Rudanella lutea DSM 19387: one gene and its partner. The protein of the gene in region 1 binds, or shares a complex with, the protein of each later gene. Links are inferred from orthologs where the notes say so. Each region holds a gene or a part of one and is shown in the gene's direction. Other genes may lie near its edges. The genes, in order: uvrB and RUDLU_RS0112645.

What was found.
Region 2: the proteins of uvrB (region 1) and RUDLU_RS0112645 are in contact, whole or in part, in a crystal structure (PDB 7EGT), measured with the Thermus thermophilus proteins. The link is inferred for Rudanella lutea DSM 19387 from one-to-one orthologs. Residues at the interface, in WP_096411307.1 of Thermus thermophilus: Glu23, Leu25, Arg26, Asp27, Gly28, Glu29, Arg30, Phe31, Arg55, Glu326, Asp327, Phe328, Glu379, Ser382, Gln383, His398, Gly400, Arg401; in WP_096412145.1 of Thermus thermophilus: His654, Arg656, Phe657, Gln666, Asp668, Glu669, Lys680, Arg681, Leu682, Ser683, Lys685, Tyr686, Ala687.

Annotation. Positions count from the first base shown.
Region 1 is NZ_KB913013.1:2,678,221-2,692,711, reverse strand. The notes cover bases 11,580-14,491. They hold uvrB (excinuclease ABC subunit UvrB), read left to right. Parts: upstream 11,580-11,980; coding sequence 11,981-14,002; downstream 14,003-14,491. Other genes in these bases: RUDLU_RS0111040 (zinc-binding dehydrogenase), read right to left, coding at 14,248-14,491. Also shown: RUDLU_RS0111095 (Hint domain-containing protein), read right to left, coding at 1-622; RUDLU_RS0111090 (flavin monoamine oxidase family protein), read right to left, coding at 680-2,266; RUDLU_RS0111085 (pyridoxal phosphate-dependent aminotransferase), read right to left, coding at 2,320-3,510; RUDLU_RS0111080 (glycosyltransferase family 9 protein), read right to left, coding at 3,628-4,614; RUDLU_RS0111075 (SDR family NAD(P)-dependent oxidoreductase), read right to left, coding at 4,784-5,569; RUDLU_RS0111070 (glycoside hydrolase family 2 protein), read left to right, coding at 5,793-7,634; RUDLU_RS0111065 (DUF4177 domain-containing protein), read left to right, coding at 7,786-7,983; RUDLU_RS0111060 (S9 family peptidase), read left to right, coding at 8,099-10,399; RUDLU_RS0111055 (TolB family protein), read left to right, coding at 10,484-11,371. UniProt on the Escherichia coli protein: The UvrABC repair system catalyzes the recognition and processing of DNA lesions. A damage recognition complex composed of 2 UvrA and 2 UvrB subunits scans DNA for abnormalities.
Region 2 is NZ_KB913013.1:3,069,788-3,084,407, reverse strand. Bases 11,406-14,446 are described here. They hold RUDLU_RS0112645 (ATP-dependent helicase), read left to right. Parts: upstream 11,406-11,778; coding sequence 11,779-14,115; downstream 14,116-14,446. Other genes in these bases: RUDLU_RS0112640 (Uma2 family endonuclease), read left to right, coding at 14,155-14,446; RUDLU_RS0112650 (Uma2 family endonuclease), read right to left, coding at 11,406-11,605. In the rest of the region: rocD (ornithine--oxo-acid transaminase), read right to left, coding at 149-1,396; RUDLU_RS30020 (C1orf53 family protein), read left to right, coding at 1,515-1,682; RUDLU_RS0112695 (DUF885 family protein), read left to right, coding at 1,713-3,458; rpmB (50S ribosomal protein L28), read left to right, coding at 3,595-3,855; RUDLU_RS0112685 (aspartyl protease family protein), read right to left, coding at 3,981-5,246; tpiA (triose-phosphate isomerase), read left to right, coding at 5,393-6,157; RUDLU_RS0112675 (cupin domain-containing protein), read left to right, coding at 6,215-6,712; RUDLU_RS0112670 (DUF4097 family beta strand repeat-containing protein), read right to left, coding at 6,788-7,837; RUDLU_RS0112665 (FlxA-like family protein), read right to left, coding at 7,821-8,480; RUDLU_RS0112660 (RNA polymerase sigma factor), read right to left, coding at 8,529-9,113; RUDLU_RS0112655 (hypothetical protein), read right to left, coding at 9,368-11,017; more of RUDLU_RS0112650, read right to left, coding at 11,039-11,405; more of RUDLU_RS0112640, read left to right, coding at 14,447-14,620. UniProt on the Escherichia coli protein: A helicase with DNA-dependent ATPase activity. Unwinds DNA duplexes with 3'-5' polarity. Translocates on single-stranded DNA with 3'-5' polarity. Initiates unwinding more efficiently from a nicked substrate than double-stranded DNA.

The DNA of each region.
Region 1 (14,491 bases):
AAATCACATCCCCCACGTTCAGCTCGGCAATGGCTTTGGTCGTGCCGTTGGGGAGTGTTACGGGCGCTTCGGGCGCAAAGCAGAAGTTATACTCCTCTTTCTTTTTACCGTCGTCGGTTTTGGCACCGGCTCCACCGGCCAGTAGTGTGGCCATTTCACGAGAGAGCACAAACCCCAGCGCCGACATCAGGCCGGGTTCTTTTTCGCCTACGTACTTCAGGTCGTCGATGTACAGATCCCAGGCTTTACGGTCGGCATTGGCACCCGGAATCACAAAGGGTTTCAGGTCGCCTGTTTTGCCGTTCTGGTAAACGGCCAGCAAACCCAGCTCCCTGGTGTCGGCAGCGGCATACACCTTGTAGAGGTATATTTTCCGACTGATACCGTCGCTGTAATTGAACACATAGGGCGGGCGTTCTTCGTACCGATCCAGAATAAAGTTGCCCGATTTGAAATACGTGTCTTTGTCGAGGTTGCCAATCTTGATCGATTTGATGGTGGCAACGTCGGTTGCCGTCATAACGCCCGGAGCCGGGGCCTGCGCCCACACGCGCTGCGCAAAAAAGTTGGTGGCTATGGCCGAAGCCAGCACAAACAAAAAGGAGAGAAAATGACGATTCATAGACATTCAGGTTTGCATGATTGGACGTAAAATATGGGAGGCCGCCGAAGCGTAGCCTTACTTTTGGGTATATTGGCCCACCCGGCTGTGAATAGCATCGACAGCGCGCCGGGCCGAGGTAAAGGCCCCTGCCATCCAGGCCGTGAGGTAGGTGGTGTGTTCGCCGGCAAAGTAAATGTTGCCGTCGGGTTCGAGCAGGGCGGGGTAGAACTTCCGGCGCGATGCATCGTCGTACAAGGCCCAGCCTCCTTCGCTGTACGGAATCCGGTGCCAGGCCAGCGAAAAACTGTTTTCAAACTCGGTAGGGTACTGCGGGTGGATTTTGGCTCCCTGCTCCAGCGCTATCTTTTGCCGCTCGGCAACAGACAAACTGGCTACGGCTTCGGCACGGCTATAAAAGTTGTAGTACCCGATCAGCACGCCTTTGCCCCCCATAAACCCAAACGACGGGTACCAGATCTGGTTGATGTCCATGTCGGTGCGCGAGATGCCGCCGTAAATGCCATCGTCTTCTTCCCAGAACCGGCGCTTAAACTGGAGCCCGATCTTGCCGGTTTTGATGTACGGTACAAAATCGGCGGCTCGCTTCACCGGCCCCGACAGGTCGGAGTCGATGTTTTTCAGTACGGGTAACGGAATGGTACATACGCAGAACTCGGCCGTTAGTTCGGTGGGTTTGCCGTCGCGTTCGTACACTACCCGCACGCCGGTTTCGGTTTTGCGCAACTGCTTCACGGGTGCATTGAACACCAGTTTGCCCGCCAGCTTCTTTTCGAGGGCTTTGGCTATGGCATCCATCCCCCCCACGGGTTGCAGCAGCGTCGTTTGCTGCTCGTAGGTGTACTCGCCCACGTTGTAAAACACGGGCTGCATAAAGCCCGACCGGAGCAGATCGGTAAGGCCGTAAGGGTCGGTGAGGGTTCCGGGGTTAGCACCGGCACCGGGGCCGCCGTCGGCATACACGGGGCGGCTGGGATCTATTTTGTAGCCGCGCCGGTTGGTGCCTTTGTACAGATGCGCTGTGTTGAGATCGCCCTCGTTCTTTAGGAAGTCGATCAGCTTTTCAATGTCCTCTTTCGTTAGCTTCTCATCCAGCGCCGACTGGTCAAGGGCTTTGGCCAGCAGCTCGGAAGTATAGCCGCGCATGTCATTGTGGTAATCCCGAATCCGCATCCGGCGGTTGTTGAGCGGGCCCTGTGCTTTTTCGTTGAACAGGTAAGCGGCTTCGTTGGCACCCACAAACACTTCGAGCGGCACCCCCAGCTCCCGGCAGTACTGGAGTGTGAGCTGGTGGTTGTGCGGAATGCGGGCTGCCCCTCCGTTGAAATAGAGGCCATTGGCAAACTGACTGGTTTGGGTAGGGCCACCCTGTTCGGTTTCGGTGGTGCCGCCCCGTACCGTCCAGACCCGGCCGCCCGAACGTGCGCGTGCTTCGAGTACGGTACAGTCGTAACCCAGTTTGCCGAGTTCGTAAGCGGCCGATAAGCCCGCCAGCCCGGCTCCCAAAATAAGCACTTTTCGCCCCTGTGCCGAGTCGAGGGGAGGAAGGTCGAACGCCTGAGCGGGTGCTGGTTGCAGCAGGCCCCAGGCCGACAGGCCCGCGTAGGCAGCGCTGGTCCGATTGATAAAGTCGCGTCGGGTCATAAAAAAGGGGTAGGGGTCTGACGCGAGCCCTAACGGCCCGCGTCGGACCGGGGTTAACCAACTACTTTCTTAAACTCTGCCAGAAAAGCCTCCATTTCGGCCTGTGTGCCAATGCTTACCCGGCACCAGGGTTGCCCGCCAAATTCGCGGGTTTGAATGCCAATACCGTTTGCCCACATCTGGTTCTCAAACGTTTTGGGCTTCATACGGATCGGGAATAACAGGAAGTTGGCGTACGATGGAATTACCTCGTATCCCATGCCTTTGAGGGCTTTGGTGGTGTAATCGCGCACTTTCGCGTTTTCGGTGCGGCAGTAGGTTTGCCATTCGCGGTCTTCGTAGGCGGCAATCCCGGCCATGAGGGTGGTGATGCTGACCCCAAAATTATTGTTGGTGTACTGGCGTAGGGCTTTGAGCACCTCGGGTTGGGCAAGGCCATATCCCAGTCGTAATCCCGCAAACGCGTGAATCTTGGAGAACGTCCGGGCTACAATCACGTTCAGGCCCTCGGCAACCAGCTTGCCGGTGTTTGGGCGTTCGGCCGGGGCCAGAAAATCAATGTACGCTTCGTCGAGAAAGACCGGCACTTTGGGCGCTACCTCCCGCACAAACGCTTCGAGTTTCTGCGGATTCACAATGGTGCCGGTTGGGTTGTTGGGGTTCACGATGTACACCATTTTGGTATTGGGTCCAATGCGGGCCTTCATGGCGTCGAGGTCGTACTCGTACTGAGGGGTAAGCGGAACGGCTTCAATGTTGGCCCCGAAGGCTTCAGACCGTTCCAGCAGATCGTCGTACGTAGGGCGGCAGGTCAGAATGGTTCCGGGTTTCGATGGGTCGCCGTTTTGGGTGTAGTATGCAGCCGCAGCCATCAGTATATCCGACGAGCCGGGGCTGAACAGGATGTTCTTGCGTGCCACCCCTTCCTGCTCGCCAATGCGGTTGGCCAGTTCGCCAAACTCCATCCAGGCGTAGCGGTTGCTCAGGTCTACGGCTTTTACCAGAGCTTCGCGGGCTTTGGGCGATATGCCGTAGGGATTTTCGTTGGCCATAAGCCGGGCTTTCAGCTTCGGCATGGTCTCGGGCGGAGCCGTCAGGTAGAACTCCCGCGCGAAGGCCTGCTGACTACCCGCGAGGGGGGCGGCCATGCTGAGTGGGGGCCTGCCGAAGCTGGTCAGACCGGCTGCCAGTAGGCCACTGGCGCGTAACCAGTCGCGCCGACTGATAGAAGATAGTTTTGTCATGGCGAATAATACTGGTACTATGTATGGTCAAAAGTCTCATACAAAGTATAAAATTTTACGCCACAACGTTTTTATCCGCCTGTATAAACGGTAAAATTGTTAGATGAATTCTATTCTCTATCGGTTAGAGGCTATTTCGATAGTAGTAGCACACCGGAAATGCCCCAGTGGGCAGGCTCGGTACCCGTGAAGGCCACACGGCCGGCAGTCGAGGGGTTCGGGGGTTTGCACAATCCGGGCATCGTCGGCGAGCGGCCCGAACCCAAAGGCCGGAATCGTGGAGCAGAAAACAGCCGTGGTGGGGGCATTGACGGCCGAGCAGAGGTGCATCGGGGCCGAATCGTTCACGTAATTCATAATGGCCCCCTGCATCAGTGCGGCCGACTGCAAAAACGAAAGTTTGCCCGCCAGGTTCTGCACATGGGGGTGGGTAGCAAGCACCTGCTGCCGAATATAGGCACAGGCGTCGATATCGGTCGGGGCGCCGAGGAGGTAGATGGTTGTATCGGCGGGGTTTTGCCGGATAAATTCAACCCATTTTTCGGCTGGGTATTGCTTGGTGAACCAGACCGAGGTAGGAGCAATGCAGAGGTAAGGCTTCTCCTGATACGGCGCAACGGCCTGCCGGTCGGCCGGGCTGGGGTACAGGCGGGGCCGGGGTGCCACAAACGTGCCGATACCCATGGGACCAAGCAGGGCGGCATTGCGGTCAACTTCGTGAATACCTGGCTCAATGCGGTGTTCGATGCGGTATTTGAAAAACCGGCTGAACGGATTTTTGTCGTACCCAATTGTTTGGCGCGCTCCTGAGAGGGCCGTAAGCAGGCCCGTTGCGCCAAACCGCTGCAGGTTAATTACCACATCGTACTCGTTTTGGCGAATTTGCCCCAGCAGGTTCCAGAGGTTTTTGTATTTGCCCCCTTTTTTGTCCCAGATCAGAACCGAGTGCAGAAACGGGTGATTGGCCAGCAGGCTTTCATTGCCTTTTCGCAGCAGCATGTCAATTTGAGCTTCGGGCCGTTGCTGCCTGATCTGTTCCAACAGGGCAGTGGCCAGAATTACATCACCAATAAAAGCGGTCTGAATTACCAGGATACGTGTCATTCGATAGTTTATGCCCGATCGTTTCTTGCTGAGGTTGTCGGTTTCTTTTGATGGAGTAGTTGGCGGTGCGTCATTAGTTATACGTAAATTGGGGCGCTCCGTCATCCTGCCGCCCCAAATAAACAACGAACAACGGGTCGGTTTCGGTAAATGGGCGTTGGGTTAGTGGCTAATACTGGCCTTCGCTGAGGTCCCAGCCGCCGTCGATGGTCAGAATCTGCCCCGTTGTAAACCGCGATTGATCGGAAAGAAAATACACGGCAGCCCCGTCGAGGTCGTCGGGTTGGCCAATGCGGCCCCCTTCCAGCGGCTGCTTGGTTTTTACGAAGGACATGATGGCGTCGTCGGTAGTGGCTCGCTGCGACATGGGGGTTTCGACCAGGGCGGGCAACAGGGCATTGACCCGAATATTGTCGGCGGCATAGTAGGCGGCTATGGACCGGGTGAAGCCAATAACAGCCGACTTGGCCGCTGCGTAGGAGTGTGTTACGAAGTGCTTGGGCGAAGGCGAGTAACCCAGCACAGAGCCCATGTTCAGAATAGCCCCCCCCTGACCCTGCTCCCGAAAGGCCCGCACGGCGGCCTGATTAGACAGCATGAGCGAGGTGATATTCAGTTGGATGGTGGCGTTCCAGCCCTCAATCGTCAGCTCGTGGAGGGGGCCGTCGCCGAAGCGCCGACCGCTGCCCCCGGCTACGTGGTACAGCCCATCGAACCCACCGAAGATATTCTGGCAGAGGTCGATAGCGGTAACGGCGGTTTTGGGGTCGGCGGCATCGCCCGACATGGCCAGTCCGTTGCCATCCAGTTGTGCTTCGGCGGCCGTGCAGCTTTCGGGGTTGCGCCCAACCACCACCACGCGGGCGCCTTCGCGCACAAAAGCCTGAGCGGCCGAAAGACCCATGCCGGTGGTGCCACCAATGATTACAATTCGTTTGTCAGTAAGCCAGTTCATACGGGAAAATAGGGTAGTGGTTGGGTGGCAGGCCGATTGACGCGCCACTCGTTCACCAAAACTAAAAACGATACCGTTCTTATCGGCTACCGGACCCCGAAAAGATTTGCCAGCCGAACGAGGTAACGGGGGCAAAAGCACATTCAATCAGTTTTTGGTCAATTGATAAACTGAGGCTCCGATAGGGCGTTAAACAAGGCATACTGCTCAACCAACTGAACCTATGCACCCGACCTATTGTAATTTCAACCTCACCGAAAGCCATACCGATGCCCATCGGGCGCAACCCATCAACCCGTTGCCCAGGGCGGTGCTGCGGCCCAATACCTATATGCTGCTCGATGGCGAGTGGCGGTTTGCGCTGGATATCGACGACCGGGGGCTGCGCGAAAACTGGCACCTTGGGCATACGTACGCGCACATGGCCCATTGGCCCGGTTCGGTGGAAGAGCATATCCGGCAGGCGCATGAGCAGGTGCAAACAACCTCCTGGCACGATAAGGTGGTGGTTTGGTACGAGCGGGATTTTACCCTGCCCGAGCGCGACCAGAACGGAACGGGCCTGGCCCAGACCCTGTTTCAGATCACCTTCGGGGCCTGTGGCTACGAAACCCGGGTATGGCTCAACGGACAGCTATTGCGAACAGTTGAAAACGAAGATATCCACTACGGCGAATACACCTCGTTTTCGTACGAGTTGGGCGACAATCTCCTGCGCACCAATAACCGGCTGACGGTGCGCATTGCCGATACGATGGATGCCGACATACCTCGAGGTAAGCAGGAGTCGCTGGTGTACAAGCGCGGGGGAATCTGGTACCAGACGTACACGGGTGCGGTGCGGTCGGTTTGGCTCGAAACCGTGGAGCGAAACCGGCTGCGGTCGCGGGTGGGGGTGGTGAGTATTGTGGAGGATGAACTGGTGCGGTTCAACCTGACCACCCGGATTCATGACCCCGGTTTGTACACCCTACGGCTTCGGGTGTTTGAAAAAAATGGTACCGATACCGACGCTCCGCTGGCCACCGAAGACTTCCCGTTACGGCTCGAAGCAGGCCAGAAAAACCAGCGCGTGGTGGTGGAGCTGCCCAAGGCCCGGCTTTGGTCGCCTGACGACCCGCACCTGTACCGGCTGGTAGCGCAACTGATCGACGAAGCGGGGCATACCTCACAGATCGAAGCGCATTTTGGCCTGCGCAAAGTGGAGGCTCGGGGTTGCTGCGTGTATCTCAATGGCAAGTCGGTGTATCTCGACGGGATTTTGTACCAGCCCGGCACCTCTACGTTTGAGGAGATCGAACGGCACTTTTACGCCATGCAAAAGCTGGGGTGTAACCTGGTCCGGGTGCATATTGCCGGTATCGACCCCCGCCTTTACAACCTCGCCGATGAGCTGGGCCTGCTATTGTGGGTAGAAGTACCGAGTCCGCACCGCTCCAATCCGCAAAGCCGGCAGAACCACCGCGCCGAACTCGACCGGATGCTGGCCCTGATCGAAACACACCCATCGGTGGTAATCTGGAGCCTGTACAACGAAGACTGGGGGGCCGAAGACATTGCCACTAATCCCGACACCCAGCGGTATATTATTGATACATACCACTACATGCACATTAACCACCCGCAGTTTCTGGTGGTCGATAACGATGGCTGGAAGCACATTTCGCTCGAAGGACGGCTGAAGTCAGACTTGCTCACGGCGCACCTTTACACGCCCGAAATCGACCATTGGCGTACCCTGCTCGACCGGCTCGAACGGGGCGACAATGAAGGCGTAGCCGTGCATCCGCTGGTAGTGGGCGACCCGTTCTTTTTTCGCAAACAGGTGCCCCTGATTGTGAGCGAGTGGGGCGGCTTTGGCTTTGCCGATTATGGCGGCCCAACCGATTCCGACGATCGGGCCGACCGAATCCGGCAGTTTAAAGAAGAGCTCCGGGCAAGGTCGATTGCGGGCGATGTGTACACGCAGGCCACCAATATCGAGGACGAACGCAATGGGCTCATTGACCCGCACACGGGCGAGCTGAGCGTACCCGAGGGGTTGTTGCGCTCGCGCCCCCGGTAGGATAATGGATAATTAGTAATGGATAGTGGATAATGAGGCATTTGCCTGATTACTCATTATCCACTGTTCATTGTTCACTGTTCATTGTTCACTGTTCGTTGTTCACTGTCCACTGTTCATTGTTACATTGGGTGTTCAAAACGATCGTACAATGAAAAAATTTGAGTACCGTATTCTGGACGTAAAAGCCGGTGGCTTTTGGGGTGGCCGGGTTGATGAGCAGGCGCTGACGAATAAACTCAATGAGTTGGGCCGTGAGGGCTGGGAACTGGTATCGACCGTTGATACCGAAATTTACGGGGGTGGGTCGCGTGGTTTGCTGCTGATGCTCAAGCGCGAGCTGGAGTAAGGAGGGCGTCGGTCGTTGGGGCGGCTGGTTGCCCGATAATGAACGGAACAAGGCGGAGTGAACCGGGTAAATTCTTACTTTGCCAGATGTTACGCAACTCTGCCTTGTTCCGGTTATGACACGTTTGTTTACTTGGCCCTTTCTGTACACGGGCTTACTCTGTTTATGGGTTGTTTCCATTGCTCTCGCGCAGGGTCGGCTGGTAGACTACGCGCGGGCCAACCGGCTCAGGGCCGCCATGAACAAGCTCTATTACGCACCGGCAACGGTAACCTGGTCGGAGAGTGGGCAGTTGGCCTGGTATTCGATGCAGACCCCACGCGGTATGGAGTTTATGGCGGTCAATCCGGCGCAGAAGACCAAAAAGCCCGCGTTTGATCAGGAGCAACTGGCCCGCCAACTCGCGCAGGCGATCAATAAACCGACGGAGCCTTATCAATTACCTTTTTCGACCTTTGTGTACGGCCCCGGCGACCGCAACATTCGGTTTCGGGCGTACGACTTCAATTGGTCGTTTGATCTGACCACGAATACCCTGACTAAAAACGACCCGGTGCCGGTTCTGCGGGAACGTTACTGGGGCGAACGAGGGGGCGACCAAACCGACCGACCAGTGCCGTCGCCGGATGGCAACTGGCAGGCATTTATCAAAAATCATAATCTCTACATCCGGTCGGTCAACACGAAGGAGGAAATACCCTTGAGTTTTGATGGGGCCGAGGGAGAGTACTACTCCGGGTACGTACAGTGGTCACCCGACTCGAAAAAGCTGGTAGCTAACAAAGTACGCCCTGGGCAGAAGCGACAGATTTATTTCGTGCGCTCCTCACCCGACGATCAGCTGCAACCCAAACTCGAAAGCCGGGAATACCTGAAACCGGGCGATGCCCTGCCCGTGCGAACACCCCATCTGTTTCTGATTTCGGAGCGGAAACACATCGTGGTCGATGATGCGCTGTTTAAGCAGCAATACGAACTGACCCGCCCCGAATGGCGGGCCGATAGCCGGGTGTTTACGTTCGAATACAACCAACGGGGGCATCAGGTGTACCGGGTGCTGGAGGTTGATGCCGTAACCGGCAAGGCCCGGGCTATTATCGACGAACAGCCCAAAACGTTTTTCTACTACCTGCCGGTGGGCAATGATGGCAAGCGGTTCCGGCAGGATCTGGCCGATGGGCGCGAGATTATCTGGATGTCGGAGCGCGATGGCTGGAATCATCTGTACCTCTACGACGGAACGACCGGTACGGTCAAAAATCAGATCACCAAAGGCGAATGGGTGGTGCGCAATGTGATTCAGGTGAATGAGCAGGCCCGCACCATTCTGTTTGCGGCCGGGGGCGTTGATCCGAAGCTGGACCCGTATTTCGTTCAGTATTACCGCATCAATTTCGACGGCACCGGCCTGACCGCCCTTACACCCGAAAACGCCAACCACATAGCTACCTTCTCACCCGACAGGCAGTATTTTATCGACAGCTACTCGCGGGTCGATATGGCCCCGGTTACCGTGCTACGCTCGGCGCGGGATGGCTCGGTTGTGATGAACCTGGAAAAAGCCGACATCACGGCCTATGCGCAGGCAGGCTGGCGGGCCCCGGAAGTATTCACGGCGAAAGCCCGCGATGGCAAAACCGATATTTGGGGGGTAATTGTTCGGCCCACCCATTTCAATCCCAAAAAGAAATACCCGGTCATTGAATACATCTATGCCGGTCCGCACAGCGCGTTTGCCCCAAAATCATTTATCACCGGCGAACGCGCCCGGGGTATGTTCGAACTGGCCGAGCTGGGCTTCATTGTGGTGCAGCTCGACGGTATGGGCACCTCGCACCGTTCCAAAGCCTTTCATGACGTTTGCTGGCAAAACCTGAAAGATGCCGGTTTCCCCGACCGGATTCGGTGGATGCAGGCTGCGGCCCGCAAAGACCCGGCCATGGACCTGAGCCGCGTGGGTATTTACGGCAACTCGGCGGGCGGGCAGAGTACAGTGGGGGGACTGCTGTTTCACCCGGAATTTTACAAAGTAGGGGTGTCGTCGAGCGGATGCCACGATAACCGGATGGACAAAATCTGGTGGAACGAACAGTGGATGGGCTACCCCATTGGTCCGCACTACGCCGAGTCGTCGAACGTGACTCATGCCGATAAGCTTCAGGGTAAACTATTGCTGATTCTGGGTGAAGTAGACGACAACGTGGATCCGGCCTCGACCATGCAGCTGGTCAATGCGCTTGTTAAGGCAAACAAAGACTTTGATTTTCTGATGGTGCCCAACATGGGGCATTCGATGGGCGGTGAGTACGGCGAACGCAAACGCCGGGATTTCTTCGTGCGGCATCTGCTGGGTGTGGAGCCGCCTGCCTGGTCGGCCCAGCTAGTGAGTACGAATGGGCAGTCAGGAGGCCGTTGAGGGCTACTTGATGGCGCTCTGCTCATTCGGACAATGCACGTAAACTGCCCTACCCTCGAAACCGCTAAACGTATCCCCCCGCTCATGCATAAACCGGTACTCACCTCTTTTCTTTGCTTACTGGCAGTGGCGGCTCTCGCCCAACCCGGCACCGACATTTATCTGCTCGACCTGAGCGAGCAGGCGGGTCGGGTTACCCTATCGAATCCGCGCAACATATCGGCGAAGCCCGGTTATGATAATCAGCCGTTTTTTCATCCGACGCAATCCCGGCTGTATTACACCTCGATGATGCCCGACGGGCAAACCGACATTTGGGCGTACGATGTGCCCACCAGCACCCGTACCCAAATCACCCGCACGCCCGATCTGGAGTATTCGCCTACGGTGGTGCCGGGGGGCACGTACCTGTCGTGCATTGTGCAGCGCAAAGCCAACGGCGATCAGGATCTGGTACGCTATACCCTCGCCGACCCGACCAAAGAGGCCCTTATTCTGGCGTCGCAGCAAACAGGTAAAATTGGGTATCAGGCCTGGCTGAGCCCAACCGAGGTGGCCCTGTTTGTGCTCGCAGCCCCGCGCCCTGGCGAACCAAACACGCTCCACTACAAAAATCTCAAAACCGGGCAAGATACCGTTCTGGCCACGCAAATTGGCCGTTCGCTGCACCCGGTGCCGGGCCGAAAAGCCCTGAGTTTTGTGCAGCAGGTGGGCCCGAAATGGCTGATCCGGCTGTACGATCCTACCCGCCGACAGGTGCGCGACCTGACCGAAAGCGACCCCGACTGCGAACACTACAACGCCTGGACAGCCACCGGCACCCTGCTCGAAAGCCGGGGCACCGAGCTCTGGTCGTTCGACGCTAAAACCAGGCAATGGCGCGAGGTACAACTCCCCGACAACCTGCCCCATCGGAAGGTATCACGCATGGCCGTAAAAGGCGGGCTGCTGGCTCTGGTAGTCGATGAGTGATGCTTTTACTTAAGTTTTATACCTTTAGAGTGTGTGGACAATCAGAGCAACAAAATCATACTTGAAGCCATATGAACAATCGCCAAGAAGCTGCCGGCTGTTTTTTCGTAGCGAGTTGCTACCCGGCGATACTGTTTTAAGCGGTTAAAATAGCGTTCAATCTTGTTGCGATCAGCGTACAAATTCTCATCGATTACCCGCTGCTCCAGCTGATTGCCCTGATTCTGTTCCGAAACAATCGACACAAACAAAAAGCGAATGGGTTGCTTCAGAAACAACGTGACGAGATCAGCGCGCAGCGGCAAAAAGCCGAAACGGCCTGGGCCTGAGTTTAAGCTATGATATTGTGACCAAAGGGCACGGAGGCACTATGGATGTAGAAAGCACCGCCGGGCAGGGGACCACCTTTACTATTTGTTTACCCGTCTGATGCCAATGCGCGTCGGCAGATGGGTTGGTTCGTCGAAAATAAGGTTTTGGTAAGGAAGCCAGGCCACTCGGTACGGTGCCCGTATTTCGAAAACCCCTTTGGCAAAAAAGGGGTTTTTTCGTAAATTAGCCAGATTCTCCCCGCGAACGAAAAGCGGGGCTGAACGACAACCAACGCTGATGAACTTTGAACTAACTTCTGAATTTCAACCCACCGGCGATCAGCCCAAAGCAATTAGCGAACTGATCAAAGGGATTCGGGAAGGTGAACCCGCTCAGGTATTGCTGGGGGTCACGGGGTCGGGCAAAACATTTACAGTAGCCAATGTGATCCAGCAATTAAATAGACCTACGCTCATACTGAGCCACAACAAAACCCTGGCGGCTCAGCTCTACGGCGAATTCAAACAGTTTTTTCCCAACAATGCCGTCGAGTACTTTATCTCATACTACGACTACTACCAGCCCGAAGCGTATATCGCGACCACCAATACGTACATCGAGAAGGACTTGGCCATTAACGAGGAAATCGACAAGCTGCGGTTGGCGGCTACGTCGGCTCTGATGAGTGGCCGGCGCGATGTGGTGGTGGTGGCGTCGGTGTCGTGCATTTACGGTATGGGCAACCCGGAAGAGTTTAAAAACAACGTGGTTCGGATCGGGGTGGGCGAGACCATGAGCCGCAACCAGTTTTTGCATAAGCTCGTCGAGATTCTGTATAGCCGTACCGAGGGCGAATTTCAACGGGGTAACTTTCGGGTCAAAGGCGATACCGTCGACGTATTTGTGGCCTACGCCGATTTTGCCTACCGCATTATCTTCTTCGGCGACGAAATCGAAACTATTCAGCGGATCGACCCGGCATCGGGTAAAAAAATCTCCGAAGAGCGGCTGGTGACCATTTTTCCGGCCAACCTGTTTGTGACCGGCCGCGACACGCTCAATGGGGCTATTCATGAAATTCAGGACGATTTGGTGGCGCAGATTCGGTATTTCGAGAGCGAGTTTCGCGAGCAGGAGGCTGAGCGTATCAAAGAGCGTACGGAGTTCGACCTCGAAATGATGCGCGAGTTGGGCTACTGCTCCGGCATCGAAAACTATTCGCGTTACTTTGACCGGCGCAAACCCGGCCAACGCCCGTTCTGTTTGCTCGATTATTTCCCCGACGATTTTCTGCTCGTGGTAGACGAGAGCCACGTGACCATCCCGCAGATCCGGGCCATGTGGGGGGGCGACCGCTCCCGCAAAACCGCCCTGGTCGACTACGGCTTCCGGCTGCCGAGCGCCATGGATAACCGACCGCTGACGTTTCAGGAGTTTGAAGATCTGGCCGGCCAAACCATTTACGTGTCGGCTACGCCATCGGACTACGAACTCCGCAAAAGTGAGGGTGTAGTGGTTGAGCAGCTCATTCGACCAACGGGACTGCTCGACCCCGAAATTCAGGTACGCCCCAGCCTGAACCAGATTGATGATCTGCTCGAAGAAATCGACGCCCGCATCAAACGGCAGGAGCGGGTGCTGGTGACCACGCTTACCAAGCGTATGGCCGAGGAGCTGAGTAAGTACCTGGAGCGGGTGGGTATCAAAACCCGCTACATTCACTCCGAGGTCAAAACCCTCGATCGGGTCGAGATTCTGCGCGACCTCCGGCTCGGTGCGTTCGATGTACTCGTGGGGGTAAACTTGTTGCGCGAGGGTCTCGACTTACCTGAGGTGTCGCTGGTAGCGATTATGGATGCCGACAAAGAAGGGTTCCTGCGCGACATCCGGTCGTTGATTCAGACTATCGGCCGGGCCGCCCGAAACGCCAACGGTAAGGTGCTCATGTATGCCGATACCATTACGGGCTCCATGCAGAAGGCCATCGACGAGACCAATCGGCGTCGGGCTATCCAGATGGCGTATAACGAGGAACACGGTATTACGCCGACTACGGTGCTCAAATCGCGCGAGTCGATTCTGGGTCAAACCAAAGTGGCCGATTCGAAGCCGAAGCAGTTTTATGTGGAGCCCGAAGAAATTCGGATTGCCGCCGACCCCGTGGTGCAGTACATGGGCAAAAGCGATTTGGAGCAGCTCATCCGCGAGACGCAAACCCGCATGGAGAAAGCCGCAAAGGAACTCGACTTCATGGAAGCGGCCCGCCTGCGCGACGAGTTGTTTCAGCTACGCGATAAGTTGAAGAAGGAGAAGGCCTGAGTCTGACTCAAGGTGTTAAAATGACAGCCGCCCGGCTCCTCAACAAAGGAGCCGGGCGGCTGTCTTGTATAGCAACGCGTTTGGCGGCAATATGTTTTGGCAGGGTTTGCTCCTACAAGTGTCCGTACCTTCATTGATGGTGCTTAATCTCCTCTATTTCCATAGAAAATGGCAGTTATCCACAGGGTTGATGTGGATAACTGCCCATTATGTGTACAACTCATACAAAAAAAGTAGGCAAAACCTTACTCGGTGGCCAGAATAATTTTGCCAAACTGCTTACCCGACTCCATTTTTCGGAGGGCTTGCTCGGCATCGGCTAGGGCAAACACCTCATCTACGGTAGGTTGTAGCCCATGTTGATTGACAAAGGCAAGCATGGCGGCAAACTCGGCGTCGCTGCCCATGGTGCTCCCGAAAATGTTCAGTTGTTTGAAGAAAAGCTTTGAAGGCGGCACGTTGGTAATGTTACCGGTGGTGCCGCCAAAC
Region 2 (14,620 bases), 390 kb from region 1 along the record:
CCGCTTGTGGTTGCAAATCTGCAACCCGTTTTTCAAAATGTCAAGTCCATTCGCGCCAAAGAACAAGCTACAAGTAGACCAGCGGGCTTCTGTTTGTGATGCCCAATCCTGTAATCTCGTAAATCCTGTCGAAAAACGAATCCGCTACTCAAAAAGCTAACACCGTTTTCTCGATAATATCGCAGGCCTCGTGCATCTGCTCTTCGGTAATCACGAGGGGGGGCGCAAACCGGATTTTGTCGCCGTGGGTTGGCTTGCAAAGCAGACCATTGTCGCGCAGGCGCAGGCAAAGCTCCCAGGCGGTTTGGTCGCCGAAGGCTGGCCGTGAGGCAATCACAATCGCGTTGAGCAGGCCTTTACCCCGCACAAGGGTAATCAGATCGGATTTGGCGCGGAGGGCATTCATCCGGTCCCGGAAGATTTGCCCCATCGCTTCGGCGTTTTCGGCCAATTGTTCGTCCTGCACTACCTGAAGCGCTGCCATCGTAACGGCGCAGGCCAACGGGTTGCCCCCGTAGGTGCTGCCGTGCTCACCCGGCTTGAGGGTTAGCATCACCTCGTCGTTGGCCAGTACGGCCGATACGGGCATGGTTCCGCCCGACAGGGCTTTACCCAGCACCAGCAGGTCGGGTTTTACGCCTTCGTGGTCGCAGGCGAGTTGGCGGCCGGTGCGGCCAATGCCGGTCTGTACTTCATCGGCAATGAACAGCACCTTGTAGCGGGTACACAACGCGCGCACCCCACGCAGGTAGCCCTCGTCGGGCACTACCACGCCCGCTTCGCCCTGAATCGGCTCGACCATGAAACCCGCAATGTTCGGGTCGGTTTGAAAAAGGCTTTCCAGAGCAGGCAGGTCATTGTAGGGCACTTGCAGATAGCCGGTGAGCAGAGGGCCAAAATCGTTGGTGCTACTGGCGTCGTTGGAGGAGGAGATAGCCGCAATGGTACGCCCCCAGAAGTTCCCCTCGGCAAACACGACCTTAGCTGCATTTTGCGGAATACCCTTCACTTTGTACGCCCATTTGCGGGTTAGTTTCAGGGCGGTTTCGCCCCCTTCCACGCCCGCGTTCATCATCAGTACCTTGTCGTAGCCAAAATATTCGCAGAGAAACTTCTCGCACACGCCCAGCTGATCGTTATAAAACGCACGAGAAGTGAGTGTGAGCCGACCGGCCTGCTCCATCATGGCGCCAATAATGCGCGGATGGCAGTGCCCCTGGCTAACCGCACTGTAGGCCGACAAAAAATCGTAATACCGATTTCCCTCGACATCCCAGACAAAGACACCCTCACCCCGCGACAGGACCACCGGGAGTGGGTGATAGTTGTGAGCGCCATAACGTTCTTCGCGATCAATGGCCTGCTGGCTGAGTGATGTGGACAGGGTAGTTTCCATGAATTTACGATTAAAATTAAGGCCTTAAAGTGGCTCAATTTTACTTTTTGACAACCATATAGCCTAACAAAGGGTTGCCATCAAAATTACAATCTATTTTAGCAACCCCCAATTTCTAATGTCCACCCGCCAGAAGAAGCGAACAGTTCCGGGCCTCAAGGACGAGGATTACTATTATACGCCCGAGGGTTTTCTGGTTTTTACGGCCGCTTATCACCTTAAGCGGGGTTACTGCTGCAAAAACGGCTGCCGACACTGCCCCTATGGGTTTAAAAAAACAGCCTAATTTTAGGAGTCATTTCTGATTCCTAAACGTATGGCTATTCGTTTGCTTCTTAGTGGGGTGCTGTGTCTTGCCACCCTTCTTCCCAGTTTCGCTCAGGCTGTCTCTTCGCTGTATCGCCAAACGAGCGACATGCACCACCTCATGACGCAGTATGCCGCTGATAAGGGGAGCCTGAGCCGGTTTTACACCGTTGAGAACTCCCCCGAACGCCGGGAGCGGTTTGAGCGGCTCACCACCGATTATCTGCAACAACTCGATCGTGTTGATTTCGATAAAATGCCCGTGGGTAGTCAGGTTGATTACCTACTGTTTCGCCGGAGTCTGCTGGTCGAGCAGGCTGAGCTGGCTAAAGAGGCCGCCGAGGTAGGTCAGATTAAGCCCTGGTTTCCGTTTGCTGAGGGGATCTACGCGCTCGAAAAAGTACGTCGGCGTGGAGCATCGCTCAATAGTGAGCAGGTAGCCGCCGATTTGGCGAAGCTGGCCCGGCAAATCGGCGAAACGCGCGCAACAGTCGAGAAGGCAGGACCCATGTCGGCAGCCCTTGCCCAACGGGCCGAAGGAACCGCTCAGGGGCTTCGCTCGGCTCTGAAAAGTGTGTTTGAGTTCTACAACCAGTACGATCCGCAGTTTACGTGGTGGATACCTGCTCCCTACGAGCGTGCCGATAGCCTGTTGGGAGCTTATGCGCGTTTCTTTGCCCAGAAGGCTAAAGCCGCTACGCCCCCGGCCAACGACGGCAGCGGCATTGTTGGTACGCCCGTTGGTCGCGACGAGATTGTGCGACAGCTGGCCTTTGAGTACATCGCTTACTCGCCCGAAGATCTGATCGAAATTGCGAACCGGGAGTTTGCCTGGTGCGACCGTGAGCTACTCCGGGCGTCGCGCGACATGGGTTTCGGCGACAACTGGAAAGCCGCTCAGGAAAAAGTCAAAAACAGCGCGGTACCAGTTGGGAAACAACCCGAAATGATTCTGCGGCTCTACGATGAGTCCATCGCGTTTCTGAAAAACAAAGACCTCATTACCATTCCGCCCATTGCCGAGGAAACCTGGCGGATGATGATGATGTCGGCCGAGCGGCAACGGTTCAGCCCGTTTTTTCTGGGGGGCGAGACACTGCTGATTTCGTACCCGACGGCCGCTATGAGTCAGGAAGAGAAGCTGATGAGTATGCGCGGCAATAACCCCCATTTTTCGCGCTCGACCGTACACCACGAGCTGATTGCAGGCCATCATTTACAGGGTTTCATGAACAACCGCTACAAAACATACCGGCGCTTCCGCACGCCGTTCTGGACTGAGGGCTGGGCGTTGTATTGGGAGATGATTCTGTGGGACATGAACTTCCCGCAGTCGCCCGAAGACCGTATTGGTATGTTGTTCTGGCGGATGCACCGCTGTGCCCGTATCATTTTCTCGCTCAATTACCATTTGGGCAAGTGGACACCCCAACAGTGCATCGATTTCCTTGTCGATCGGGTAGGGCACGAGCGGGCCAATGCTGAGGGGGAGGTGCGCCGTTCATTTGTGGGAGGCTATGAGCCCCTGTATCAGTTGGCGTACATGACAGGCGGGTTTCAGTTCTACGCCCTCAAGAAAGAGCTGGTCGACAGTGGTAAAATGACCTACAAGCAGTTTCATGATGCGGTGATGCAGGAAAATTCGCTACCGGTCGAAATGCTTCGGGCTATTCTGACCGGGCAACCGCTCAACCGCAGCCATAAAGCGAACTGGAAGTTTTACGGCGACATAAACAGCGGGGACAAAAGACGGTGATTTACGGGTCAACGGCTGCCCGGATGCTGCCTAACGTCCAGCATTCCAACGTCTTTTTCGTTTTATACAGCCTTGAGTTGCAGATTATCAGGAAATTCACCATCTTTGCGCCCTCAAAAGGAAAATAGCAACGGTCATGGCCAGAGTTTGTCAATTAACAGGTAAGCGCACGCGTGTAGGGAACAATGTCTCACACGCCAACAATAAAACGAAGCGTAAATTTTTCCCGAATCTCCAGAAGAAGCGTTTCTACATGGAGTCGACGGGCGAGTGGATTACCATGAAGGTAGCCACCTCTGCTATCAAGACGATCAACAAAAATGGTGTTGAAGCCACCCTGCTGAAGGCTGCCGAGCGCGGTACGCTTTCGGGCCGGATTGTTGTTTCGCCGAAGTAATCAGGTAGTACCAGCCTCCGATTGCTGGTTTTCCTGTTGTAGAAAACGCCAGATGCCCGGCATTGAGCGCCTGCCTGTAAACCTTACAGATGAGCGCCCAGTGCCGAGCATCCGGCGTTTTTAATTTAAATAACGCGCTTCAAGACAAACTGAGCCAGCGCAATGTGCCCTTTTCGGCGCACTACCATCGTTACTTCTTTGCCCTCGCCCCGCTGCAAGAGCTTGTAGATATCGCTGATGCTCATGTTGTGGGCCGCCGTGTTGTTGATTAGCAACAACTCGTCGCCCTCAACCAGTCCGGCCAAGTCGGCCGGTGATCCTTCAATAATCCGACCGATGTAGTAATTCTGAAAGCTCTCGCCCCGCGCTTTGAGCTCCAGGCCGCTCATGTCGTGCTCAAACGTTTCCTTCATAATTCGCCGGATCGGCTTCATCACGATAAACCCATCGCGGTAGTTGAAGGTAATTTTAAATCGTCGGAGGAGTTCGCAGCCCACGTTGCCTACACGCTCGGGTGAGTTGGTCAGTTTAGTGCCAAACGCCACACTGTCGGGAAACGAAGCCAGAATATTGTCGAGCTCATAGCGGCCAAAGCGTACTTTGGGTAACCGGCCCATACTGCCGTTGATCACGCCGTTTAGCCCGCGGCCCAGCTGCGCCCGGATAATGCGGTCGGGGAGGGGCAGGTTTTCGGGGTTGCGCGTACGGTCGAGGAGCAGGGCGTGCCCCGCGCCCGTGTCCAGAATGACCCGCAAGGGTGTCACCCGGTTGCCCTCCACGAGCGTCATGGCATCGGTGTATGGCTTGGTATCCTGAATGGTAATGGGGTATTTCTCGCCATGCCGCTGCCGATAGCGGTATTTATCGGGCCGGGTGAGGGTGATCTCGTGCAGCTGAAAATCGATGGTGACCACAAACGTATTGAACAGGTCGTATCCGAATATGCCGTGAATCGGCACGCCTACGTATTCCGAAAGTTTCAGCACATCTTCATCAAGCACGACAATGTTATGGCGATTGGCCCGTAGGTAGCCAATACTGAGCTGATTGTCGATGGCTACCGAAGCCGTCAGATTGCCACCCTCGCCTGCTCCGGCAAGTTTAACCTTACGCGTAAACCGAAGCTTCTGGTTTCGGATGGCTTTCGGATCGGTTACGATGGTGCTGCTGACGCCCGTATCCAGAATAAAGCGTAGCGTGTCGGAATTATTGATCCGGATCGGGATAATAATCAGGTTGGAGTGAAGCTGAAACGGAATGCGGGCCCAGCTACGGTTTCCCGCCAAAAAAAAGCCAAACCGATCTTTATCGGGTACGTGTTTGTCGGGGGTAGCCTGTACCGAGCTACCGAGACAAAACAGCCAACCCATGACCAGTAAAAGCACTTTCATAACTGTTTGTATTACATGGGAAATTTACTAAAAAATAGCCTATTAATGCAGAATGTTTCGACGAACGGTGTATTTGTGCCAAAACCCGGTGTGCAGTGGGTGAAATCCACTAATTTCGCCCGCGGAATTCAAACATTATCAAGAATATGCGGAAGCGAATAGTTGCTGGTAACTGGAAAATGAATAAGACCTACGAAGAGGCTGTAGCGCTGGTTTCGGAGGTTGTAAACATGGTAAAAGACGAGGTGACCGGGAATACCGAGGTGGTGCTTTGCCCGCCCTTTGTGTACCTGACCACCCTGAAACAATATATCCCGGCCGGGGGGCGTATTTCGCTGGGCGCGCAGAACTGCCACGAAAAAGCCTCAGGTGCTTATACGGGCGAAGTGGCCGCGTCGATGTTGCAGTCGATCGGGGTTGAGTACGTCATTCTGGGGCACAGCGAGCGCCGGGAGTATTTTGGCGAAACTAACGCACAGTTGGCCGCTAAGGTTGATGCAGCCCTGGCCAACGGCCTGAAGCCTATTTTCTGCTGTGGTGAGTCGCTCGATATGCGCGAAAACGGTGATTATATCGGTTTTGTGAAAGCGCAAATCACCGAGAGCCTGTTTCACCTGAGCGCCGAGCAGTTTGCCAACATTGTGATTGCCTACGAGCCGATCTGGGCAATCGGTACGGGCCTGACGGCTTCGTCGCAGCAGGCGCAGGATATGCACCTAGCCTTGCGCCAACACCTGGCGAGTCAGTATGGTGAAGAGGTAGCCCAGAATACCTCTATTCTGTACGGCGGTAGCGCCAACGCTCAAAATGCGGCCGAGTTGTTTTCGCAACCCGATGTAGATGGCGGCCTGATTGGCGGTGCCTCACTGAAGTCGCGCGATTTCACGACGGTGGTAAAGGCGAATAACTAACGTATAAAAGGCCGGCTTGCCGGTTGGTGAATGAGTGCCGTTTGTGGCTCCTTTCTTATGACTGCACACGATTTTGTTCAGGCTTACCACATGCAGCCGCACCCCGAAGGGGGCTACTTTGCGGAGACCTACCGCTCGGCAGAAACCATAGCGCACGAGGCTCTGCCCGCCCGGTTTACGGGGGGGCGGGCGTTCAGTACGGCTATTTACTTTTTGCTGGAGAGGCACCATCGGTCGGCGCTGCACCGGATTCAGGCCGATGAGGTATGGCATTTTTACGCCGGTGGCCCGCTGAACGTGTACGTCATCGACCCGGCCGGGGCTTTGTCGGTGATCCGACTGGGAAACAACCCGGCTGCGGGCGAGGTGTTTCAGGCGGTGGTACCGGCCGGTTGCTGGTTCGGGTCGAAACCGGCCGAGGGCGTTTCTTTCTCGCTTGTAGGTTGTACCGTAGCACCGGGCTTTGACTTTGCCGACTTCGAGATGGCCGAGCGGACCGACTTGCTCCGGCATTATCCGCAACACCGCGAGGTAATCGAATTACTAACCGATTAAGCAAACAAAACGAGCAGCCTCAGGCTGCTCGTTTTGTTTGGAACCGATAGGGCGACAAACCCCGAACGATGCTGACTACCGAAAGGTAACGTCGCCGAATTTTGACACGACCCGTACGCGAGGCCCGGAGCCCCGGCCAATTTTACCGATGTACTGCCGACTTTTGCCCGGTCGGTTTTCGTCGTTAGGCTGGGTGGTCAGCAGGAGGTTCTGACCGTTGGGGTATTTGAACCCGCCGTACGTTACCGATACATCGAAGTCGTAGCCGGTTTCGGCATTGATAGGCAGGGCTACCGACGAATAATTGGCCTGAATATCGACGTTGTCGGCTGATTTGAGCTGTTCGATCTGGAACCCGCCCGAGAAGTCGAGCTTCATTTTGCACGACTCCCGCAGGGTGCCGATCCGGGCACCTGAGTAGCTGATGTTCGCGTCGATCTTGCCTACTTCACCAATTTTCAGCTTGCCAAACTTGTTGTTCAGAACCAGCACATTCGCTTTGTCGAGTTCGAGGTTCGAGTACGCAATGGCGAGTTTGCCCGCGTCCATGTTGCGGATGTCGGCATTGCCGAAAGCCACATCGATGTCGTTTTGCCGTCCGCTGAGTTGCTGGGCCGTAAAGTTGCCGTAGCGGGTGTAGATGTTCAGCGGAGCCTGGAACGTAGCCACGTGGGTGTTACCAAACTTATTACGGACCGTAAGCGCGTTGTTGCGGGGCATCTGCACGGTGTAATCAATCCGGACATAGTTCTTTTCGCCATTGCCATTTCCCCAGTTTGTCCAGCTGCCCGACTGTTTCTGCAACTCCGTTTTGAGGGTAATCTGGTCGCCGTCGCGCTTGTCGGTGATTTCTACTGAGTTCAGGAAATCCTGCGCGCGGCTGTCGGTGCTAGCGTTGGCCGTAATCACGATCTGGACCCGAATCTCGTTTTTATCCCACAGATCCACGTTGACTTGCCCGAACTGATTGTCGATCAGAAGCTTGTCTTTCTGGTCCACATCGAACATCTTGATGACGGTTCTCTTTTTCTCAATGGCCCCCTGACCGTCTTCGATTGGGGTGTTGGCTGCTGCCAACGAGAGCGGCAGCAACAACAGGTACGCTACTTTATATAAGGTTTTCATTTGTCTTGTTGTTTTGTCCTTTCATGCGCTGAATTACACGCAGCTGTTCATTCAGGAGGTCAATCTGTAATTGTAAATTCTGAATCATGGCCTGCACCAGCACTTCCTGGTTCGGGGTAGCCGGGAGGTCGGCCTTCAGATTCTGGTAATTGCGCTCCAGGCGGCTCAAATCGCTGGCAAAGGCCTCATAGAGCGACGGGTTACTGGCTGTCATTGACTTCAGCTCCTCACGCTTGGCGTCGACTAAGCGGGTGTACTGCACAAACTCTTTGGCATATGTCGGGCTCACGGCTACCACCTCGGGTTGTTCGGCCACGCCGTAGCGGTAGTTGAGGAGCCAAAAGCTACCTACCAGCAACAGCACGGCTACCGAGGCCGCCATCCAGCGGTTGAAGCCCAACGTATTTTGCCAGCCCCCCCGGTACACAGACCCAAACGGGCGCTTGTTGTGGGGTGTTTGTACGGGTTCGGTCATGAGGTCGGCCAGAAGCCCCGCTTTGGCCGGTCCTGCATGGTCCTGATTCGCCGACGAGTCCGGGATTGTGATGCCCGACTCGATGCGTGCCCACAAATCGAGGGAAGGCTCGTCGGCGTCAAAATCTTCGCGGTTATCGCGGATAAATCGTTCAAGGTTATTTTTCATAGGTCAAATTCTCCAGTTGTAGTGGTTCACCATGTGTCAACATTTTTGTTAGTCTTGCTCATTGGTGGCCAATACAGTCAACAATCGTTTCCGCCCCCGCATAAACTGTGTTCGGGATGTAGTTTCGCTGATGTTCAGAATCTGACCAATCTCTTCGTGGTCATACCCTTCAAACAGATACAGCGACAATACGACCCGGTACCCTTCCGACAGTTGTTGCATCGCCTTGCGTACCCGCTCCACATCGAAATTGATCTCGGTTTCGTCGTACGGCTCCGGCGACGCCCAGTCGAGCGACTCGGCCGACTCGTCGGTGCCGGTACGGGTGGTATCGAGTTCGACAAATTCAACCCGCCTGCTCCGGAGGTGGTTGATGGCCCGGTTTACCACAATCTGCTTCAGCCAGGCGCCAAATGTACTCTGCCCCCGGAAGGAGTGAATGTGGTTGAAAGCATCCAGAAACGCTTCCTGCAACGAATCCTCAGCCTCGGCCGCATGGTTCAGGATTCGCAGACTGACGTTGTACATCGCCTTCGCGTATTGGCGATACAAGTCATACTGGGCCTTGCGCTCGCCAAGCTTGCAGCGTTCAACAAGGTCAACGGTTCGGTCTATGTACAGTTTCGTTTCCAAGCAATCGTTCCGGAGCGGTTGAGGGTCGAACCGCCGAAGCGGGGCGAATTCAAAATAAAGACAACCTAAATACGTTGGTGTTGCACGTGCGCGCAAAAAAATGTGTACTGAGCTTAGAAGATGTACTTACCAAAACGCCATGTATCAGTCAATTACCCCTGCCTGGCGGGTGTTTTGGGAATACGACGGTAGGGACGGTTTCGGATGTTATGGGCGTTGATTTGGAGAGTATATAGAAACCCGGCAGTCAATATCTACCAGCAGGTTTCGGTAAGCCGTCGTTTCCAGTCGTTCAGGTCGTTGTGGTTCAATGATTGCCAATATTCCACTACCGAACCCCTGAAATAACCGACGTTGCCCTGACGCAAACGATCGCGTTTGTTTGTGATTTCGTCGGAGGCTACGTAATCAAACACTTTTTGAACGGCGGCTGCATAGTTGCTGGGCGTACAGCGAAAAACATACGTAGCCCGTTTGTCCTCGACACTTTCCCACAAAATATACACGTAGCGATGGCCGTGGATGGGAAACAGAAAGGCATCTTCGGTCGTAACGGTATCGTTGCTTTCATTACGACGGTGCTCCCGTACGGGTACGATTCGGTAGTTTGACGAGTAGGCCCCGCACAGATGTTTCAGGTAGAGTGAGCGGCTTTCAGGTGCATACGCCCGAATCAGGCGCTCGTTGCTCCAACGACCCAAAAGCGTTCGGGCAAAGTAGTCGGGGTTTTTGATGTCGGCACTGGTCAATGCCTGCTCAATCTCAAGCCGGTCGAAGACTTGGTCGAGAACTTCGGCATTTTTAACCTCAAGGACTTTTTGCGTTTTTGGGTCGACGCGTAATTCCAGACTGGTGTTCCTGAAAACTGATAAATATGGTTTAAGCTGATTGAAAGACTTTTGAGAACGGGGGAGGGATATGGTGTATTGATGAGTTTTAAAAAAGCCGGTATCAAATGTAATTTGACTCCATGGTATTGATAACGCAATTTCTGGAACAGGATATGTCGTATCAGAAATACTTGGCGAATAGGATTGATTTGTCCTTTTACTTTCCTGCTTTTTTACCCATTTTTCAAGTTTGAATTTTGATAAATTATATTTATATTTTAATAGATTTGTTAAGTGCTTAGTGTCTATATTTATGATAAACAAGTCATAACGTGTGCGGTAGTAGTTGAGGGTTTGCAGAGATAGCTTTTCTTCAATTTTTATAGTCGACCTTACAAACTCATTAAACTTTATTAATGATGAGTAGTCTGTAGGGTCTTTTTGAGTTGCTACACGTTTGCTAGCTTTTTTGTGGCTTTTTACAATCAGTTGGCTTTGTTGGTCTACATTATTCTTTAATTTATTAGGCTGGCCTTTTGAGGTAACTGGACTTGGTACAGGCTGCAGGCCGTTGGCTTCTTCCTTTAAAGAAAGAGCCCTAAACTCTTTTGCACTACTTTGAATAGCTTTTGTCTTTAATGCAAGAAGTAAGCGTAAATACTCTTCAATTTCTCCTCCGGCTTTTCGTAAGCGTTTTGGATTAAAGTCCCTACTATAACTGTTGCTACAAATAACGTTATAATTACCATCAACCTTTATACCAATTTTCTCGCTCTTTTTAAACTTTACTCCTGTGAAATAAAGTGCCCGGTCTGCCTTAAGCCTTTGGTTTTTAGGGTGTTGGTTGGCTTTTTTTAAATTAGGCAACTTTGAGGAAGTATCAGCACGCAAAGCAGCTAACTGATTCTCTAACTCTTGGAGCTTGCTCTCTAATAACTGTTTCTCTGCTTCCTTATCTTTGATCTTATTGGCAAGTGAAGCAGTATACTTTGATATTTCAATCCAATTTATGACAAGATTGATATTACGTTTCACAGACATAATTTGATCCTCAATCTCTTTTCTATTTTTCATCTTTCGATAGAAATAAAGTAATCACCCAAACAACTCCTCAACCCGAAACTCAAACCCCGGTACTACCGCTGAAGCCGAAATGAGATCCGATCCTTTGTAAGCCTTCGACTCATCTGGGGAGTTGTACACATAGATCCGTTGCTTGTTGGGGACGATGTACCATACCAACTGAGCGTCGGCGTCGAAATAGTCCTGAATTTTCTCCACAACGTCTTCGAAGGATTCAGAATCGGACAGGATCTCTATAGCAAACCGGGTACTGACCCGCCCACCCCGACGAATAGCTAATAGCTGATCGGCGGTGAAATAAGCGAGGTCAGGGACACGCTTACGGACACCGTCCACGTACGAATCGGCTTCGGGGAGTAATTCGTGGCCTTGTTGGTACGCTTCGGTGCGTGTGAAAAGCCGGGTCAGGAAAGCGGCTATGTAAAACTCGTCCTGTTTCATGGCGGGTTTTGGAATGATTCGCCCCCGAACAAACTCGTAGCTGCCTTCGTGGATGTGCTGCCGCTCCCATAGTTCAAATTCGGCTACGGTCTGTAGATTAGAAGGGAACGATAGGACAGATTGAGTGGGGGTAATCATGACGTTGCGTGGCTTCTGTGTAAGTCAAAGATACGAATTTTCAGACCTGCCCTCAACCAAATTATTTCGTACTTTTGATTGTTATATAAGGACGTTGGACACTGAGTCCTGGGCGTTAGACTGATGCTATGGTCTAAGCGGTTACCACTCAGCTTCCAGCGTCTTCATTATCTATGATCGACTATATTTCGAGCTTAAATGACCCCCAGCGCGAAGCCGTTACCCACGGCAACGGGCCGTTGATGATTATAGCCGGGGCGGGGTCAGGAAAAACCCGTGTGCTTACTTACCGGATTGCCTACCTGATCGAAAACGGGGTCGATCCGTTCCGGATTCTGTCGCTGACGTTTACCAATAAGGCTGCTGGCGAAATGCGGCACCGGATTGAGAAGGTGGTCGGGAGCGAGGCCCGCAATATCTGGATGGGGACCTTCCACTCGGTTTTTGCCAAGATCCTCCGCATTGAGGCCCGGGCCATTGGCTACACCAGCAATTTTTCTATTTACGATACCGACGATTCTAAGTCGTTGCTCCGGTCTATTATCAAAGAGATGGGGCTCGACGATAAGGTGTACCGAGCTAATAGTGTGTTCAGCCGGATTTCGGCGGCCAAAAACCGGCTTATCGGCCCCGAAGATTACCTGGCCAATCCGGTTATCAAGGCCGACGACGAATCGGCGCGGATGCCCGAGGTGGGGCGTATCTACAAAGAGTACGCCCGGCGTTGCTTTGCGGCCAACGCTATGGACTTCGACGATCTGCTGTTCAATACCAACGTCCTGTTCCGCGATCACTTAGATATTCTGAACAAATACCAGCACAAATTTCAGCACGTGATGGTCGATGAGTTTCAGGATACCAACGTGTCGCAGTACCTCATCACGCGGAAGCTCGCGGCTGTTCACCAGAATATCTGCGTCGTAGGCGATGATGCCCAGAGTATCTATGCCTTCCGGGGGGCCAACATCGAGAACATTCTGAACTTTCAGCGCGACTACGGAAAAGACGCTGTTAAGATCGTGAAGCTGGAACAAAATTACCGCTCTACCAGGCACATTGTCGAAGCGGCAAACTCGGTGATTGCCCGCAACCGGAATCAGCTCGAAAAGAACGTTTTCACGGATAACTCGGAGGGAGCCCTGATCGACGTAATCAAGGCGTCGTCGGACAATGAAGAGGGGCGACTGGTGGCGCAGGCTATTTTTGAGGCCAAAATGCAGGACGGCCTGCGCAACAACGATTTTGCCATTCTGTACCGGACCAACGCGCAGTCGAGGGCGTTTGAAGAAGCTCTCCGCAAACTGAGCATCAAGTACCGGATCATTGGCGGTCTGTCGTTTTACCAGCGTAAGGAAATCAAAGACCTGATTGCTTACCTGCGTTTTACGGTCAATCAGCAGGACGAAGAAGCCTTCAAACGAATTATCAACCTGCCCAAGCGGGGTATTGGCGATACCACAGTAGCCAAAATATCGGTACTGGCGTCGGAGAAAAACGTACCGATCTGGGAAATTGTGGGTAACGTGAGCCAGCATATTGCCGGGCGGGCCTCCATTGCCATTGAAGGATTTTCCGATTTGATTAAGAGCTTCAATCTGCTCATCGACAAGAAAGACGCCTATGAGGTTTCGGCGCATATTGCCAAGGCATCGGGCCTGCTGAAAGACCTCTACGAAGACAAAACCGTGGAAGGCCTGGCTCGCTACGAGAACGTGCAGGAATTGTTGAATGCGATCAAAGAGTTTGTCGACAATCCCGAAAACGACGACAAAAGCCTGAGCGCCTTCCTGCAAACGGTGTCTTTGCTGACCACAGCCGACGAGAAAGAGGACGATGGCGACAACGACAAGGTGACACTCATGACCATTCACGCGGCCAAAGGGCTGGAGTTCAAGAATGTACACATTGTGGGTCTGGAAGAAGAGCTGTTTCCGAGTCAGATGATGCTCGAAAGCCGGGCGGATCTGGAAGAAGAACGCCGGTTATTTTATGTAGCCATCACCCGCGCCGAACGGCGGCTGACGATGTCGTATGCCGAGTCGCGCTACCATTATGGCCGGTTAAAAATGTGCGAGCCCAGCCGGTTTCTGATGGAGGTCGATCAGCGACACCTCAAAATGGCCCGGACGCATACCGAACGCAGCGGTTACGGGGCTACCCGGCAGGACGCCCGCGAGGGCAGCCGTACGACGGACCGTACCATTCCCGACCGCGACCGAAACGAGATGCCAACGGCCGGCTCGATGAGTTTTGTGCGGTCGTTGGCGCAGAAAACTGCCCGGACACAGTCGCCCCAGCCTGCGGTGGCACACACACCGTCGGCCGGTTTTGTGCCGAGCGATACGTCTAACCTGGCTGCGGGTATGAAGGTCGAGCATACCAAGTTTGGTTTCGGTACGGTGAAGAGTATGGATATCAACGGCACCGAACGCAAAGCCGTCATTCAGTTCGATACGGCTGGCGAGAAAACGTTGCTGCTCAGCTTCGCCAAGCTGCGGATTGTGGAGTGAGGGTAATATGCTAACTTTACTAATAAACGTAGATCATTCATGACGCTGAGTATTGCCAATATGCCAGACGTGCAGCAAACGATTGTCAAGTTTGCTAACTACCAGATGGATGATCTGGCGTTCTACGAGTTTTGCCGTCAAAATGACCACCTTAAGTTTGAGCGCAACCCCGACGGAACTATTGTAGCGATGCCCAATACAGGCGGAAAAACGGGAAACCGGAACACTAAAATTACCTCACGGCTCGACGCTTGGTCGGAGACACATGGAGGACTGGTTTTTGACTCTTCAACTGCTTTTAAGCTACCCAATGGAGCCACCCGCTCACCGGATGTTGCCTGGGTGAGCGATGCCCGATGGAACGAGCTTACCGAAGATGAACAGGAGCGGTTTCCACCGGTAGCTCCCGAGTTTGTTGTTGAGTTGATGTCTAAAACAGATGTATTGGCTCCTGCAAAAGACAAAATGCAGGAATATATTGCCAACGGTGTGCAGCTTGGCTGGC